Azospirillum brasilense: one gene and its partner. Each later gene encodes a partner of the first gene's protein in a complex. Links are inferred from orthologs where the notes say so. Each region holds a gene or a part of one and is shown on either strand. Other genes may lie near its edges.

Region 1 (5,472 bases):
TGCAGCGATCCGGCCTTTGCCGCCAAGGTCGAGGACATCCCCGCAAAAATCGACCGGCTCCCCGAACCTTTTGAATGGGGCCGTGCACCAGTCGTTTGGTTGGGGCGGTCATACTCGCAATTCCCATCCACCTATGCGGGCAGCCTCCTTGTCGTCGTCGATGCGACGGTTCAGCTTCGACGACGTGTCTCGTTCGGCGTCCGCAGCCTTCCGATGGGCCGACCCCTCGGCTGGAAAGGAGACGTGATGGGAATTCTCCTGGCCTTCGCGCCCTTCATTGCCTTCGCCGTCCTCGACCGACTGGTCGGGCCCGTGGAGGGACTCATCGCCGGTGCTCTCGTTTCAGCCACCATGCTGCTGCGCGACTGGATGAGCCCCGGCAGGACACCGAAAATCCTTGAAGTCGGCACGGTGCTGCTGTTCGGTGGGTTGGCGTTCTACGCCGTGGCAGGCGGACCGACTTGGTCCGTCATGGGGGTCCGGCTGCTCGTCGATGCCGGGCTCTTGCTGATCGTGCTGATCTCCATCGCGCTGCGGCGCCCCTTCACGCTGCAGTATGCGCGGGAGCAGGTTGCCCATGAATTCTGGGACAGCCCGCGCTTCATCCACACCAATTACGTGATCACGGGCGTGTGGGCTCTGGCGTTCCTCGTGCTGGTGATCGCGGACATCGTCCTGCTCTACCGGCCCGATCTTCCGCCTCGCTTCGGCATCGTCGCGACCGTGCTGGCGCTCGTCGGCGCGATCAAGTTCACATCCTGGTACCCGGAACATCAGCGGTCCGCCGCCGGCACGGTGTGAATCCCATGTCTTCGTCCGTGTGCTAGGACGCCGCCGCTTCCTCGTCCAGCAGGAGGGTGCCGGGCCAGTCGCCGCCGCCGACCAGATCGCGCACCACCCGCAGGAAGGTCTCGCGCACCGCCGCCGCGGCTTCGGTCACCGGGGCGCCGCGGGGCCGGCAGAGATGGACCGAGCGGCGCAGGGATGGCGAAACGATCAGCCGGGCGGAGACCTGGCCCGCCCGCCATTCCTCCATCACCGCCGAGATCGGCAGGACCGAATAGCCCACCCCCTTGGCGACCAGCGCCTTGATCTGGGGGAGCCCGTTGATCTCCACCGCCACGGTGACGATGGTGCAGGTCTCGCGCGCCACCCGTTCGATGCGGTCGCGCAGGTTGTGCGGGCGGCTCGGCAGGATCAGGTCCTTGCCGGCCAGCTCGTCGAAGGCGATCTCGCCATCGTCACCGCCCGGCGGCCCGATCAGGTAGAGGTCCTCGCCCACCAGCGATTCGGCCAGCAGGGTGCGGGACCGCGTCACGTCGTAGATGCAGCCGAAATCCAGCCGGTCGTCGTTCAGCCATTCCAGGATCGTTCCGCTGAAGGATTCGACCACCCGCAGCGACACCTGCGGCAGCTCGGCGCGGACCGCCTGGACCAGGGGAACCGCCGCCACCAGCGCCACCGACGAGGTGAAGCCGACGGTTACCAGCCCGCTCGGCGTGCCCGAGCAGTTGCGCACCTGTTCGGTCGCCTGGGCGACGTGGCGCAGGATGATCTCCGCATGCTCGTACAGCCGGGTGCCGGCGGCGGTCGGCTTGACCCCGTGGACGCCGCGGGTCAGCAGCTTGACTCCGAGGCCCGCCTCCAGATTGCGGATGTTGTGGCTGAGAGCCGGTTGGGCGACGTTCAGCTTCTGAGCCGCGGCCGTGAAGGAGCCTTCATCGACGATGCCGATGAAATACCGCAACTGACGCAGATCCAACGCTCACCTTCCTTTGCCCAGCCCTTTGCCTGCGGGATCGACAATCCCCCGCCTCGGCCAATCATGTCGGTGCGCTGCAAGCGGATCAAGGCAAGTGGATGAGGAAAGCGCCGGGCAAACCCGGTTCAACCATCTGCAGGGCCGCTGCGTTCCATTGATCCGTTTCATAAGACTTATCAGAGACCGGCGGGTAATCCACGGACCGGCACGGCCTAGCTTTTCCCCATCCGCACAAGCGGATGAGCCGTCCGCACGCCTGCGCCCCGCCCCGCGGGGCCGGGATTACAGCCAGGAAGGGAAGAGGATTTCACCGATGCACCATTCCGGCGACCTCGACATGACGCGGCGCGGCCTCCTGCTTGGGACCGCCGCCACCGCCGCGCTGACGGCGACGCCGTTCCGGGCGCCGGCGCGGGCGGCCACCGTTGGAGAGACCGCCATGCCACCCCCCGCGACCGGAGCCGACGCGCCGTCCCTGTCGCCCGTTCTGTCCAAGGTCACCTTCACCGTGAACGGGCAGCGCCGCGACCTCGAACTCGACACGCGGACGACGCTGCTCGACGCGCTGCGCGAGCATCTTCACCTCACCGGCACCAAGAAGGGCTGCGACCACGGCCAGTGCGGGGCCTGCACGGTCATCGTGGACGGGCAGCGCATTAACTCCTGCCTGACGCTCGCCGTGATGCACGAGGGCGGCAGCGTCACCACCATCGAAGGGCTGGGCCTGCCCGGCAAGCTGCACCCCATGCAGGCCGCCTTCGTAGAGCATGACGGCTACCAGTGCGGCTACTGCACGCCGGGCCAGATCTGTTCGGCGGTGGCGATGCTGGACGAGATCAAGGCCGGCGTGCCCAGCCACGTCACCGCCGACCTGACCGCGGCGCCGCAGGCCACCGTGGACGAGTACCGGGAGCGGATGAGTGGCAACATCTGTCGCTGCGGCGCCTATTCCAACATCGTCGATGCGATCTCGGACGTCGCACGGAGGGAGGCATGAGACCCTTCACCTACGAGCGGGCGGACTCCCCCGCCGCCGCCGCCGCCGCGGTCGAGCGCCGGCCGGGCGCCAAGTTCATCGCGGGCGGCACCAACCTGCTCGACCTGATGAAGCTTGAGATCGAGACGCCGGCCCATCTGATCGACGTCAACGGGCTGAAGCTCGACACGCTGGAAGCGACGCCGGACGGCGGGCTGCGCATCGGCGCGCTGGTGCGCAACACGGCGCTGGCCGCCGACCAACGGGTGCGGCGCGATTACGGCGTGCTGTCGCGCGCCCTGCTCGCCGGGGCGTCGGGCCAGCTGCGCAACAAGGCGACGACGGCGGGCAACCTGCTCCAGCGCACGCGCTGCCCCTACTTCTACGACACCAACCAGCCCTGCAACAAACGCCAGCCCGGCAGCGGCTGCGCCGCCATCGGCGGCTACAGCCGGCAACTCGCCGTGGTCGGGTCGAGCGACGCCTGCATCGCCACCCACCCCAGCGACATGGCCGTCGCCATGCGCGCGCTGGACGCCACGGTGGAGACGGTGCGGGCCGACGGGACAACGCGGACGATTCCCATCGCGGAGTTCCACCGGCTGCCCGGCGACACGCCGCACATCGAGACGGCGCTGGTGCCCGGCGAACTCATCACCGCGGTGACGTTGCCCAAGCCGGTCGGCGGCACCCACGTCTACCGCAAGGTGCGTGACCGCGCGTCCTACGCCTTCGCGCTGGTCTCCGTCGCGGTGGTGGTGCAGCGCGACGGCGGCGGCCGGGTGGCGCTGGGCGGCGTGGCGCACAAGCCCTGGCGCGTCGAGGCCGCCGAGGCCGAGATGCCGCGCGGCGCCAAGGCGGTCACCGCCGGGCTGCTGGCCGATGCGAAGCCGACGCACGACAACGCATTCAAGCTGACCCTGGTCGAGCGGACGCTCGCCTCGGTGCTGGCCGAAGCGAAAGGGTGAGACATGAAGTTCGACACTCCCGCGACCACCAACCCGATCGACCAGCTGAAGGTGGTGGGCAAGCCGACCGACCGCATCGACGGCCCGCTGAAGACGACGGGAAAGGCCACCTACGCCTATGAATGGCACGACGTGGCGCCGAACGTCGCCTATGGCTGGGTCATCGGATCGGGCATAGCCAAGGGGCGCATCGCGTCCATGGACCTGGAGGCGGCGCGGAAGGCCCCCGGCGTCGTCGCCATCGTCACGGCGGAGAACGCCGGCTCCCTCGACAAGGGCAAGCGCAACGCCGCGACCCTGCTCGGCGGGCCGGAGATCGAGCATTACCAGCAGGCCGTCGCCCTGGTGGTGGCGGAGACCTTCGAGCAGGCGCGCACCGCGGCGGGGCTGGTGCGCATCGACTACACCGCCGCGGACGGCGCCTATGATCTGGCCGCGGCCAAGGACAAGGCGGAGAAGACCAAGGACGGCGATTCCGTCGTGGGTGATTTCGCGGGCGCCTTCGCGGCGGCTCCTGTGAAACTCGACGAGACCTACACCACGCCGGACGAGAGCCACGCGATGATGGAGCCGCACGCGACCATCGCCGCCTGGGAGGGCGACCGGCTGACCGTGTGGACCTCCAACCAGATGATCGACTGGATGGTCACCGACCTGTCGGCGACGCTGAAGATGCCGAAGGACAAGGTGCGCGTCATCTCTCCCTTCATCGGTGGGGGTTTCGGCGGGAAGCTGTTCCTGCGCGCCGACGCGCTGCTGGCGGCGCTTGGCGCGCGGGAGGCCGGGCGGCCGGTCAAGGTCGGGCTGTCGCGGCCCCTGATGATGAACAACACCACGCACCGCCCCGCCACTATCCAGCGCGTCCGCATCGGCGCCACGCCGGACGGCACGATCACCGCCATCGCCCATGAGAGCTGGTCGGGCAACCTGCCCGGCGGCTCGGAGGAGACGGCGACCGACCAGACGCGGCTGCTCTACGCCGGGGCGAACCGCCTGATCGGCAACCGCATCGCCACGCTCGACCTGCCCGAGGGCAACGCCATGCGAGCGCCGGGCGAGGCGTCGGGGATGATGGCGCTGGAGGTCGCCATGGACGAGATGGCGGAGAAGCTGGGCATGGACCCGGTGGAGTTCCGCATCCGCAACGACACCCAGAGACCGACCCCGCCGACCCCCACCGGCCCTTCTCGCAGCGCCAGCTCGCGCAGTGCCTGCGCCTCGGCGCCGAGCGGTTCGGCTGGGCGAAGCGCAACCCGCAGCCGGGGCAGGTGCGCGACGGGCGCTGGCTGGTCGGGCTGGGCGTGGCGTCGGCTTTCCGCAACAACCTGCTGACCAAGTCGGCGGCGCGGGTGCGGCTGGACCAGCGCGGGATCGTCACGGTCGAGACCGACATGACCGACATCGGCACCGGCAGCTACACCATCATCGCCCAGACCGCGGCGGAGATGATGGGGGTGGGCTTGGACAAGGTGGCGGTGCGGCTCGGCGATTCGAGTTTCCCGGTGTCCGCGGGCTCGGGCGGGCAATGGGGCGCCAACAACGCCACCGCCGGGGTCTATGCCGCCTGCGTGAAGCTGCGCGAGGCGGTGGCGCAGAAGCTCGGCGTCAACTCCGCCGACGCGCAGTTCGCGGACGGTCAGGTCGTCGCCGGCAACCGCAGGGTCCCGTTGGCCGAAGCGGCGGGCGCCGACGGCCTGTCCGCCGAGGATGGCATCGAATACGGCGACCTCGACAAGAAATATCAGCAGTCGACCTTCGGTGCCCAT
Region 2 (4,898 bases), 710 kb from region 1 along the record:
GCGAGTTGATGAGCGGCAACCTCTGCCGCTGCGGGGCCTATCCCAACATCGTCGCGGCGATCCGGCAGGCCATGGCCACCGCCGCCCCGAAGGCGGAGGGCGCGCCATGAGATCCTTCACCTACGCCCGCGCCGACAGCGCGGCGGACGCGATCGGGCGGGCCGGCGCCTCCGGGACGGCCTTCGTCGCCGGGGGGACCAATCTGCTCGACCTGATGAAGGCCGATGTGCTGCGGCCGGAAGGGCTGGTCGACATCTCGCGCCTGCCGCTGGACCGGATCGAGGAGACGGCGGAGGGCGGACTGCGGCTGGGCGCGTTGGCGCGCAACGCCGACACCGCCTATGACGAGCGCGTGCAGACCCGCTACCCCATGCTGTCCAAGGCGATTCTCGCGGGAGCCTCGGCGCAGCTCCGCAACATGGCGACCAACGGCGGCAACCTGCTGCAGCGGACCCGCTGCTACTACTTCTATGACACCGCCACCCCCTGCAACAAACGGGAGCCGGGGTCGGGCTGCGGCGCGATCGGCGGGGTGAACCGCATCCACGCCATCCTGGGCGCCAGCGACCATTGCATCGCCGTCCACCCCTCCGACCTCTGCGTCGCACTGGCAGCGCTCGAAGCGGTGGTCCAGGTGACCGGGCCGGAGGGTGAGCGCAGCATCCCCTTCGCCGAGTTCCACCGCCTGCCCGGGGACCGCCCGGAGATCGACACGGTCCTGCGGCCGGGCGACCTCATCACGGCCATCGACCTGCCGGCCAGGGGCTTCGCCGAGCATTCGACCTATCTGAAGATCCGCGACCGCGCCTCCTACGCCTTCGCGCTGGTGTCGGTCGCGGCGGGGCTGGAGATGGATGGGGGCACCGTCCGCGAGGCCCGCCTGGCGCTGGGCGGGGTCGCCCACAAGCCCTGGCGCGACCCGGAGGCGGAAACCGCCCTCGTCGGGAAGCCCGCCACGCCCGACCGGTTCCGCGCCGCCGCGCGTGTTCTGCTGCGCGACGCCAAGGGGCACGAGCACAACAGCTTCAAGATCGAACTGGCCGAGCGCGCCATCGTCCGTGCCCTGACCGAAGCCGCCGAGCGCAAGGGAGCGCCCCGTCCATGATCGCCATTCCCAGCATCCCCGGCTTCCTGACGGAGCCCAACGGCCCCATCGGCAAGCCCGTCAGCCGGGTGGACGGGCGCAAGAAGGTGACCGGCGACGCCCATTACGCCGCCGAGTTCACCTTGCCGGACCTTGCCCACGGCTGCATCGTCTCCAGCGCCATCGCGCGCGGGCGAATCACCCGCATCGACACGGCAGCAGCGCTGGCTCTGCCCGGCGTCATCCACGTCTTCACCCACGAGAACCGGCCGAGCCTCGCCTGGTTCGACCGCAAATGGAAGGACGACGACGCGCCCAAGGGAGCGCCCTTCCGCCCGCTCTACGACGCGGAAATCCACCACGCGCTCCAGCCGGTGGCGCTGGTGATCGCCGAGAGCTTCGAGCTGGCCCGCTACGCCGCCCGCCTCGTCCACATCGAGTATGAGGCGGCTCCCCACCAGACCGACCTGCGCGCCAACCGCGCGAACAGCTTCACCCCCGGCAAGGACAAGGGCGGCTTCGAGCCCCCGCCGAAGCCCCGCGGCAACCCGGAGCAAGCCTTCCTGGACTCGCCCGTCCAAGTGGACGCGGAGTTCACCCAGGCGGCGGAATACCACAACCCGATGGAGATGCACGCCACCACCGTCCTGCACCACGACGACGGCACGCTGACCGTCCACGACAAGACCCAGGGCGCTCAGAACTGCCACACCTATGTCTGCAACGTCTTCGGCCTGGCCAAATCCGCGGTGCGGGTGATGTCGCCCTTCGTCGGCGGCGCCTTCGGCTCCGGCTTGCGGCCGCAGCACCAGCTCTTCATGGCCATGCTGGCGGCGACGCAGTTGAAACGCTCCGTCCGGGTGGAGCTGTCGCGCCCGCAGATGTTCAGCTTCGGCCACCGGCCCGAAACCATCCAGCGGGTGGCGCTGGGCGCCGACCGCGACGGCACGCTGCGGGCGCTGATCCACGAGGCGGTGCAGGAAAGCTCCCAAAACGAGAACTATGTGGAGATCGTCGTCAACTGGTCGGGCCAGCAGTACGCCTGCGACAACGTCCGGCTGGACTACAAGCTGACCCGGCTGGACGTGCACACGCCGCTGGACCAGCGCGCGCCAGGGGCTGCGACCGGCGTCCCGGCCCTGGAGATCGCCATGGACGAGCTGGCCTGCAAGCTCGGCATGGACCCGGTGGAGCTTCGCCTGAAGAACTACGCGGAGACCGACCCCAACACCGGAAACCCCTTCTCCAGCAAGGAACTGCGCGCCTGCTTCCAGCACGGGGCGGAGCGGTTCGGCTGGGCGAAGCGCAGCCCCGCGCCGCGCTCCATGCGCGAGGGGCGCGAACTGATCGGCTGGGGCATGGCGGCGGGCGTATGGGACGCCATGCAGGGGCAGGCCGCCGCCAAGGCGGTCCTGGGCGTCGACGGCAAGCTGGTGGTGTCCAGCGCCACCGCCGACATCGGCACCGGCACCTACACCGTCATGACGCAGATCGCCGCCGACGTGCTGGGCCTGCCGATCGAGGAGGTGACCTTCTGCCTGGGCGATTCCTCGCTTCCCACCGCCCCCATCGAGGGCGGGTCCTGGACCGTCTCCACCGTCGGGTCGGCGGTGAAGGCGGTGTGCGACCGGGTGCGGTCACAGCTGATCACGCTGGCCGGGAAGCTGGACGACAGCCCGCTGAAGGGCGTGGCGGAGGCGGACGTTCTCTTCGCCGACGGCCATCTCATCGTCCGGGACGACCGGGCGCGGCGGCTGTCCATCACCGAGGTGATGCGCGGCTCCGGCACCCTGTCCATCGAGGAGGAGGCGCGCGCCCTGCCCTATCTGCTGGCGCGGGCGCGGCACACCTTCGCCACCCATTCCGCGGTCTTCGTGGAGGTCCGGGTGGACGAGGATCTCGGCACCATCCGGGTATCGCGCGTGGTCAGCGCCATCGCCGCCGGCCGCATCATCAACCCCAAGACGGCGCGCAGCCAGATTCAGGGCGCCGTGGTCTGGGGCATCGGCATGGGGCTGGAGGAGGAGGCCTTCACCGATCACCGGCTTGGCCGCGTGATGAACCACGACTACGCGGAGTACCATGTCCCGGTGAACGCCGACGTGCCGGAGATCGACGTACTGTTCGTCGAGGAGCATGACGACATGGTCAACGCGCTGGGCGCCAAGGGAGTCGGCGAGATCGGCATCGTCGGCGTTCCCGCCGCCATCGCCAACGCCATCCATCACGCGACCGGCGTGCGCGTGCGCGACTTCCCGATCACGCTGGACAAGGTGCTGGCGGGTCTTCGCTGACGAGGGCGGGTGGTTGCGACGGGCCCCCACCCAACCCTCCCCCGCTTCGCAGGGGAGGGCTTTTCTCCTCCCCCTGCGCAGCGGGGGGAGGCCGGGAGGGGGGCCCTACGCCACCACTTCCTTACGCCGCAGCGACAGCCTCGACCGGCGCCATGCGGATCAGGTAATCAAAGGCCGACAGGGCGGCCTTCGAGCCCTCGCCCATGGCGATGATAATCTGCTTGTAGGGCACCGTCGTCGCGTCGCCCGCCGCGAACACGCCGGGGATGGAGGTCTGGCCGCGGGCGTCCACCTCGATCTCCCCGCGCGGGCTCAGCGCCACAGACCCCTTCAGCCACTCGGTGTTGGGCACGAGGCCGATCTGCACGAAGATGCCTTCCAGATCGATCCGGTGCACCTCGCCGGTGTTGCGGTTCTTGTAGCTGAGGCCGGTCACCTTGGTGCCGTCGCCATGCACCTCGGTCGTCAGGCCCGAGGTGATGACGCGCACGTTGGGCAGGCTGCGCAGCTTGCGCTGGAGCACCTCGTCAGCGCGGAGCTGGCTGTCGAACTCGATCAGCGTCACCTCGGCGACGATGCCGGCCAGATCGATCGCCGCCTCGACGCCGGAGTTGCCGCCGCCGATGACCGACACGCGCTTGCCCTTGAACAGCGGGCCGTCGCAATGCGGGCAGTAGGCCACGCCCTTGTTCCGGTACTCGTCCTCGCCGGGGACGCCCATCTGGCGCCAGCGGGCGCCGGTGGACAGGATCACCGTCTTCGACTTCAGCGAGGCCCCGTTGGCGAGCCGGACCTCGATCAGGCCGCCCGGCTCCGAGGCGGGGATCAGCTTCTCCGCCCGCTGCAGGTTCATCACGTCGACCTCATACTCCTTGACGTGCTGCTCCAGCGCGGTGGCCAGCTTCGGGCCCTCGGTGTGGGAGACCGAGATGAAGTTCTCAATGGCCATGGTGTCGAGCACCTGACCGCCGAAGCGTTCCGCCGCGACGCCGGTGCGGATGCCCTTGCGGGCCGCGTAGATCGCCGCCGCGGCGCCGGCCGGGCCGCCGCCGATCACCAGCACGTCGAAGGCGTCCTTGGCCTTGATCTTCTCCGCGTCGCGCTGCGAGGCGCCGGTGTCGATCTTGGCGAGGATCTGCTCCAGCCCCATGCGGCCCTGGCCGAACGGCTCGCCGTTCAGGAAGATCGACGGGACGGCCATGATCTTGCGCGATTCGACCTCCTGCTGGAACAGCGCGCCGTCGATGGCGACATGCTTGATCCGCGGGTTCAGAACGCTCATCAGGTTCAGGGCCTGCACCACGTCGGGGCAGTTCTGGCAGGACAGCGAGAAGTAGGTCTCGAAGCTGTACTCACCATCCAGCGCCTTCACCTGCTCGATGACCTCCGCCGACTCCTTGGAGGGGTGGCCGCCGACCTGCAGCAGGGCGAGGATGAGGGAATTGAATTCATGGCCCATCGGCAGGCCGGCGAAGCGGATGCCGACGTCGGTGCCGGTGCGCTTGATCGCGAAGGAAGGC

What was found.
Region 2: the proteins of paoA (region 1) and H1Q64_RS18835 are in contact, whole or in part, in a crystal structure (PDB 5G5G), measured with the Escherichia coli proteins. The link is inferred for Azospirillum brasilense from one-to-one orthologs.

What each region holds. Positions count from the first base shown.
Region 1 is NZ_CP059450.1:1,891,689-1,897,160, forward strand. The notes cover bases 936-3,917. They hold paoA (aldehyde dehydrogenase iron-sulfur subunit PaoA), read left to right. Parts: upstream 936-2,075; coding sequence 2,076-2,759; downstream 2,760-3,917. Other genes in these bases: H1Q64_RS21990 (LysR family transcriptional regulator), read right to left, coding at 936-1,762; H1Q64_RS22000 (FAD binding domain-containing protein), read left to right, coding at 2,756-3,706. Outside these bases: H1Q64_RS33995 (hypothetical protein), read left to right, coding at 1-801; more of H1Q64_RS21990, read right to left, coding at 824-935. UniProt on the Escherichia coli protein: Oxidizes aldehydes to the corresponding carboxylic acids with a preference for aromatic aldehydes. It might play a role in the detoxification of aldehydes to avoid cell damage.
Region 2 is NZ_CP059450.1:1,184,954-1,189,851, forward strand. What follows is about bases 702-3,739. They hold H1Q64_RS18835 (xanthine dehydrogenase family protein molybdopterin-binding subunit), read left to right. Parts: upstream 702-1,101; coding sequence 1,102-3,378; downstream 3,379-3,739. Other genes in these bases: H1Q64_RS18830 (FAD binding domain-containing protein), read left to right, coding at 702-1,105; ahpF (alkyl hydroperoxide reductase subunit F), read right to left, coding at 3,500-3,739. Outside these bases: H1Q64_RS18825 ((2Fe-2S)-binding protein), read left to right, coding at 1-110; more of H1Q64_RS18830, read left to right, coding at 107-701; more of ahpF, read right to left, coding at 3,740-4,898. UniProt on the Escherichia coli protein: Oxidizes aldehydes to the corresponding carboxylic acids with a preference for aromatic aldehydes. It might play a role in the detoxification of aldehydes to avoid cell damage.